DNA from 3 places in the Paenibacillus sp. FSL K6-2862 genome. Region 1 is predicted to be linked to each of the others. Evidence: riboswitches for the same ligand, from Rfam matches in the RefSeq annotation. Region 1 holds a riboswitch; each other region holds the start of a gene.
The links. Region 1 has a riboswitch for thiamine pyrophosphate ahead of MHB82_RS18540 (thiamine phosphate synthase). Riboswitches for the same ligand answer to the same signal wherever they lie in the genome.

Region 1 (2,268 bases):
TACCCTTTGCTGCCTAAAATGACAATGACAATCGAACGTGGTGAGAAAATAGCCATTGTCGGATGTAACGGTGTAGGTAAGTCGACACTTCTTAAAACCATACTGGGAAAGATACCTCCAATTAGCGGTAAAACGTTCCTGGGGGATTATCTGGAGACAGCTTATTTTGAACAGGAGGTCCGTGCGGGCAATATTACGCCGATTGAAGATGTGTGGAACGAATTCTCTCACCTGACGCAGAACGAAGTACGAGGGCATCTGGCCCGATGTGGTTTGAAAAACGAGCACATCACTCGCCCGCTGAGTGCACTGAGTGGGGGAGAACAAGCGAAAGTTCGCTTGTGCAAGCTTCTGATGCGTGAAAGCAATTGGATCCTGTTTGATGAACCGACAAACCACCTGGATGTAACAGCAAAAGCGGAGCTAAAACGAGCTCTGCAAGAGTTTAAAGGTACAGTATTGCTCGTTTCGCATGAACCTGAATTTTATCAGGATTGGGTCACCAAGACATGGGACGTCGAAGCCTGGTCTGAGAAAAACTAGTTGTTGTGGAGCAATGAAGTACTCTACAATCAAACATCAACATGAGTTTGAGAAATCAACGGTGACAAAAAAAGGTGACTATGGTAACATAGGCTACAACTTCATATGATCACTAGGGGGGCCGCTCGTTGCGGCTGAGATGGAATAATGCGATTCCGGACCCTTTGCACCTGATCTGGATTATACCAGCGTAGGGAAGTGGCGCGTTTTAGTTAATGATATGGGCAAATTAATATTCGATTTTGCAGCGAATGTGAATGCTCACGAGTGGAGCATGAAGATATCTCGTATATATCAAGGCTATGGTTTATAGCTTGTATACCTGACAACTGGCATGTAAAGCTCATTTAACTAACTTGACATGTTATCGCGGCCACTCCCTACGGGAGTGGCTTTTTTGTGCTTACATATTGACAGCAGGGAAGGTGAAACCAAACGGATATCTCTAAGAAACTTGTGAATTCATTATCGTTTGAACTGCATGCTGTTTCACCGGGCATAGGGGATGAACAACGTTTTGTGAAGATTGCAACGGATGTATGGCCCTGGCTTGACTATATTCACATCCGGGAGAAACATCTAACCACCGAACAAAAAATTCAATGGGCGTATAGTTTGCTGTACGCAGGAATTCCATCTGACAGGATCGTGATCAATGGTCTATGTGAGCTGAATGAATTGGAAAAGCATGTATTAATTCAGAGGGTTCATTGGGGCCAGTCCAATATGACGACTATTCAAGGCAGCAGCCTGAACAAAAGCGATCGACTTCGTCTCGGCATTTCTGTTCACTCTCTTCACGAAGCTAGAGAAGCTGAAGAACGCGGAGCAGATTACCTCTTTTATGGTCATGTATTTTCCTCCAGCAGTAAACCTGGGATCAAGCCGAGAGGGCTATCCGCCCTGTCTGAAATATGTTCAGGCGTTTCCATTCCCGTAATTGCCATTGGCGGCATTGAACCGGCAAACATAGCTGCTGTACGTGCAGCTGGAGCAAGTGGTGCGGCAGTAATATCATCTATCTGGGCTAGCGATAATCCGCAAAGCGCAGCAGCAGCCTTGAGGCAGGCTATTGAACGATAGAAATAAGAACGAATCGCGGAGGTGAATGAATGAGCGGAGAAGCAAGAGGTCGAAGACGAAGTGGCAGCCTTTACCGAAATGGAGCTGCTTTTACGGCCCAAATACGTGGAGAACTTCGTGGCAAGCTTCATGCGGAAACGATAGTGGTGGGAGGCGGCGTTATAGGTTGTGCCATCGCGTATGAGCTAGCTTCACGAGGTAAAGAAGTAATTTTAATCGAGCGTGCGCGTATTGCAAGTGAGACATCTTCTGCCGCAGCGGGCATGTTAGCTGCAGACAGCGAGACGTTTCATACTACTGTGATGTCAAAACTAGCATATGAAAGTAGAAAACGACTGCATCAGCAAAAAGAACAGATTCAACGACTAAGCGGCATTGAAATTGGCTTGCAGCAGAATGGATTTATTACACCATTTCGGAATGAAGACGAGATGAAAAAGTATAGCGATACCAGAAAAAGTACAGATTTGCTTACAGAGCAAATTTGGTGGGATCATTCCAATCTTCAACGTGAAGCCCCATGGATAAGCAAGGAAGCTTTCGGGGCTCTGTATAGAGCTTCAGAAAGTGAACTTCTTCCTGTCAATTTGGCACGTGCCTATGCGGTCGCAGCTCAAACAATGGGGGCCAAATTAATCGAAG
Region 2 (2,268 bases), 3.3 Mb from region 1:
GAGAACTCACTATCGATGTAGGTGCAGGGATAATGAAAGAAGGAACCCAGCCTAATCGAACGATGCATTCCCAGCTGGCAAGCATCAGGAGGAGAAGCGCAGCGAACAGGCCATAGCGGGCAAACCATCTGCTGACGTTAAAGCTTCGCATGTAATTGTTCCTCCAACCGTTGTCGCATCCGTATAAGATCCGGATCGTAGACCATGCCCGAATGTCTCGGACGGGGCAGAGGCACCGTCATGTCCAGCAGCTGCCGACCGCCAGGAGTGAGAAGGATAATCCGGTCACTTAATAACAGGGCTTCTTCGATATCATGCGTGATAAACAGCACCGTTTGGCGGAGGCTTTCCCACAATTCAAGCAGCCAGCGATGCATCTCCCGCTTGGTCATGGCATCGAGCGCGCCGAAGGGCTCGTCCAGCAGCATCAGCTGTCCTCCCGTCAGCAAGGTACGCAGCAGGGCGACCCGCTGCCTCATGCCGCCGGACAGTTCGTCCGGGTAGGCATGCTCATAGCCGGATAAGCCGAATCTGTCGAGTCCGGCCATAATGTCAGCTCGCAGCTTCACCTTGTCCTGCTTCCTCGGGGCAAGCTCCGAGGGAAGCAGACAGTTCTCCATAACCGTCCGCCAGGATAACAGCAAATCCTTCTGCGGCATGTAGGCAACCCGCCCGAGTCGCTGTCCTGGCGGCACCCCAGCAATTTCGATCGTGCCTTGCGTCGGTTCAAGCAAGCCTGCCAGCAGCTTGAAGAGTGTGCTCTTGCCCGACCCGCTGGAGCCGATCAGCGAGACGAATTCTCCCTTTTTTACACACATCGACACATTGGAGAGCACGGGGGAATGTCTCTGATCCGGAAAAGTGAAGGTCATGTTGTCAATCTGTACATCGTTGCTCATCTGGTTCCTTGACCCCCTTGGAATAAAAACTGCCTGAACGGAAATGCACGTTGTTTGCGATCTGTTGTAAGTAAACGCGAAAAAGCCCGCCCATTTCCGGAGAAATGAGTGGGCCTGTTAAGTTCAACCGACATTCATGTACATATGAATATGAAGAAAATCCGTTAACTGAAAGTCCGCTCCACTTCCCTCCGCTGGTATGATCCAGATCAGGTTCAAAGGGTCCGAATACATTCATTCGTCTCAGCCGCAAGGCTCCCCTAGTGCAATCGTTCAAAATATGCAGTTGTGTACACAGCATATATCACGTGCCCGCGAGATGTAAAGAGGGCGGCTTAAAAGAAGTATGCGTAAAGAAGTTAGGAAAGTGACCTATTCTAATTGTTTGAGTGTAACAGTGAATCAAGCTCACCGATCAGACGGGCAATCTGTTCAGGTGTGCCAATCGTAATCCGAAGCCAGGTAGGCATGGCGAATTCGGCACCGCCGCGGACAGAGATGCCTCTGTTTAACAATTCTTTGGTAATCGGGCCACTATCCTGCAACAGATCCACCATGATGAAATTCGTTTCGGAAGGGATGTAGGGTAACTTCCAATGATCAAAAGACTGCATTAACGTTTCCCGTCCCTGACGATTGTAGTGCAGGCAATGAGAAACAAATTCATGATCATCCAGGCTGGCTGAAGCAGCGGCTTGGGAGGTGGCTGTCAAACTGATGGGCAGCTTGACCCGGTTAATGCCTTCAATGATGCTTTCATTCCCGATGCCATATCCAATTCGCAGGCCGGCAAGTCCATATATTTTGGAGAAGGTTCGCAAAATAATCAGATTATTATACTGCTCCAGCAGCTTAACCGTATCAGGATAATCTTCACTTTCCGCAAATTCATAATACGCTTCGTCCAGGACAACCACGACATGGGAGGGCACATGTTCGAGTAAACCAAGCAGGGCATCTGCCGTGAAAATGGTTCCGGTTGGATTATTCGGATTGCACAGCCAGATGATTCGGGTAGAAGCATTGATCCGCTGCCGGAATTGCTCCAGGTCCAGTGAATGGTTGACCAAAGGCACTTCATGAATAACCCCGCCTGCCAGTAGCGTAGCACCCTTATACCAGTTAAAGGAGGGGACAGGAATGAGTGATTCCTCGCCCGGATTAAGATAGGCTTGGGCGGTAAGGGTTAGGAGCTCGAATGATCCACTGCCAAATACCAGTTGGGAGGTACGCACACCCAGACGTTCCGCAAGTTTGTCATGCAGCAGTTGGCTGGAACCGTCGGGGTATTGAGCCAGAAGATCGGAGCTCAGCGATCTGACTGCTTCCGCTGCCAGGGGAGAAGAGCCAAACGGATTCTCGTTCGCTG
Region 3 (2,268 bases), 3.5 Mb from region 1:
CTCCTTTGGTGTCACATAACAGAGCATCGACGTTCCGAACCAGCCGATCATCGCCGCTCCAATGGCTGAGGTAATATGGTCATAGCCTGGTGCTATATCGGTTGTCAGCGGACCGAGTGTATAGAATGGTGCCTCCTTGCAGATCTCCATCTGAAGGTCGACATTCTCCTTAATCTTGTGCATCGGCACATGTCCTGGCCCCTCAATCATCACCTGCACATCGTGCTTCCACGCAATCTGTGTCAGTTCACCAAGCGTAGCAAGTTCAGCCATCTGGGCTTCATCATTGGCATCATAGATGCTGCCCGGGCGGAGTCCATCTCCGAGAGAGAAGGCTACATCATACCTTTTCATGATTTCACAGATTTCCTCAAAATGCGTATATAAAAAATTCTCCTGATGGTGTGCAAGGCACCATGCCGCCATAATGGAACCACCCCTTGAAACAATGCCAGTCATCCGTTTGGCCGTCATCGGTATGTAACGCAGCAGTACGCCTGCATGGATTGTAAAGTAATCCACACCCTGCTCAGCCTGCTCAATGAGCGTATCCCGGTACAACTCCCAGGTGAGTGCCTCAGCTTCGCCATTCACCTTCTCCAGCGTCTGATATAGCGGCACCGTCCCGATCGGTACCGGGGAATTGCGGATAATCCATTCCCGAGTGGTATGGATATCCTTGCCCGTGGAAAGATCCATTACCGTATCGGACCCCCAGCGTACCGCCCAAGTCATTTTCTCCACTTCTTCTTCAATCGAAGAGGATACGGCAGAGTTGCCAATATTCGCGTTGATCTTCACGTGGAAATGACGTCCGATCAGCATCGGTTCGCTCTCTGGATGATTGATATTCGATGGCAGAATGGCCCTTCCGCTCGCCAGCTCCTGCCGGACGAATTCCGGCTCCACGCCCTCACGGATAGCAGCAAACTCCATCTCAGGCGTAATGATGCCCTGCCTCGCATAGTGCATTTGGGTGACACAGCGTCCGGATTGTGCACGCAGCGGTTTGCCGCGGAGGCCTGGATATTCTTCAGCTCCGGTTCTCTTGCCTCCAGGCTTCAGCCCGTTATCCTCCGGTTTGACGGTGCGTCCCTGGTACGCTTCTACATCGTTTCGTTCTGTAATCCATTGTGCACGCAAAGCTGGCAGGCCTGCCCGGATATCGGCGTGAAATCCGGGATCCGTCATAGGGCCGCTCGTATCGTACACGCGCAGCGGCTCGTTATGCTCCACCCCTTGGGGTGTATTCGTGTCATGAAGGGCAATTTCACGCTCGGGTACGGCAATGTCCGGACGCGAGCCCTGAATGTAAACTTTGCGGCTGCCGGGAAACGGTTGGACCCGTTCAGCCGCCACTGTTCCCTTTTCCAACCCCTGTCCTACATGTTCCTGTGCTGTTGTTCTGTTGTTTGTGCTCATCGCTACCTCTTCCTCCTCGTTGATTGTCCCATGGATGGGCCAGTTTGATTGCTCATGCACCCGTTCCATATCATCCACGCATAGGCAAGAAAAGAGCGGCCAACTTCCGAAGAAAGAACATTACAGCGGCATAGCGCAGACAGAATCTGGCACAGGCATAAGTGGGTTACACCCAACTCAGCTCCCCCGCAAAAGAAGATAATCCCCTCTGCTGCGAATGATCGCTTGACGCTGTAAATAAAAAAAGCCGGTTCCCGAGGGAACCGGCTTATGTCCATCACCTATAACAAGCCTGATGCCAAGCTCCCACAAGTGGAGACATGCCAAAGGCTGGATTATGCAGGTGTTCGTGGTTATATCGCCGATTACTTCCCTACGCTGGTATGATCCAGATCAGGTGCAAAGGGTCCGGAATCTCATGCGATCCCGTCTCAGTCCGGACAATTCGGACTCCCCCAGTAACGTTAACAGTTGCGGTATGTGTACCGCAGTTTCATATTCAATTCATTCCAGCCTCGCTGGGCTGTCCATTACAGACTAGCGCAAGCTCATCAGAAAAACAACCCTTTATCTTCCATTGCACGCCGGATCAGGACAACATGAGGCCCATCTGCGCGGCTGCTTCCTTCAGTACAGGTGCATATTCGTGCAAAGTTTCCTGGGACAGGCGGCTAACGGGACCCGATACGGATAGCGCAGCAGCAATATTCCCCTTTCGATCCATAATGGGAACCGATACTGCAGCCGCTCCAGGCTCACGTTCTTCGTAGCTGGTCGCATACCCAGTCTCCCGGATATCGCCCATCTGGGCCAGATAAACTTCGGGATCGATAAATACGGGCCATT

Region 2: linked by a shared signal. The riboswitch ahead of MHB82_RS04090 (ABC transporter ATP-binding protein) and the one ahead of MHB82_RS18540 (thiamine phosphate synthase) in region 1 are both predicted to bind thiamine pyrophosphate.
Region 3: linked by a shared signal. The riboswitch ahead of thiC (phosphomethylpyrimidine synthase ThiC) and the one ahead of MHB82_RS18540 (thiamine phosphate synthase) in region 1 are both predicted to bind thiamine pyrophosphate.

Annotation. Positions count from the first base shown of each region.
Region 1 is NZ_JBBOSN010000001.1:4,142,909-4,145,176, reverse strand. Features, by position in the region: gene abc-f (ribosomal protection-like ABC-F family protein) at 1-543, shown strand, start outside; TPP riboswitch at 648-757, shown strand; gene MHB82_RS18540 (thiamine phosphate synthase) at 1,000-1,626, shown strand; gene thiO (glycine oxidase ThiO) at 1,656-2,268, shown strand, end outside.
Region 2 is NZ_JBBOSN010000001.1:883,710-885,977, forward strand. Features, by position in the region: gene MHB82_RS04085 (ABC transporter permease) at 1-151, opposite strand, end outside; gene MHB82_RS04090 (ABC transporter ATP-binding protein) at 138-899, opposite strand; TPP riboswitch at 1,069-1,171, opposite strand; gene hisC (histidinol-phosphate transaminase) at 1,277-2,268, opposite strand, start outside.
Region 3 is NZ_JBBOSN010000001.1:645,274-647,541, reverse strand. Features, by position in the region: gene thiC (phosphomethylpyrimidine synthase ThiC) at 1-1,422, opposite strand, end outside; TPP riboswitch at 1,776-1,889, opposite strand; gene MHB82_RS03080 (IclR family transcriptional regulator) at 2,012-2,268, opposite strand, start outside.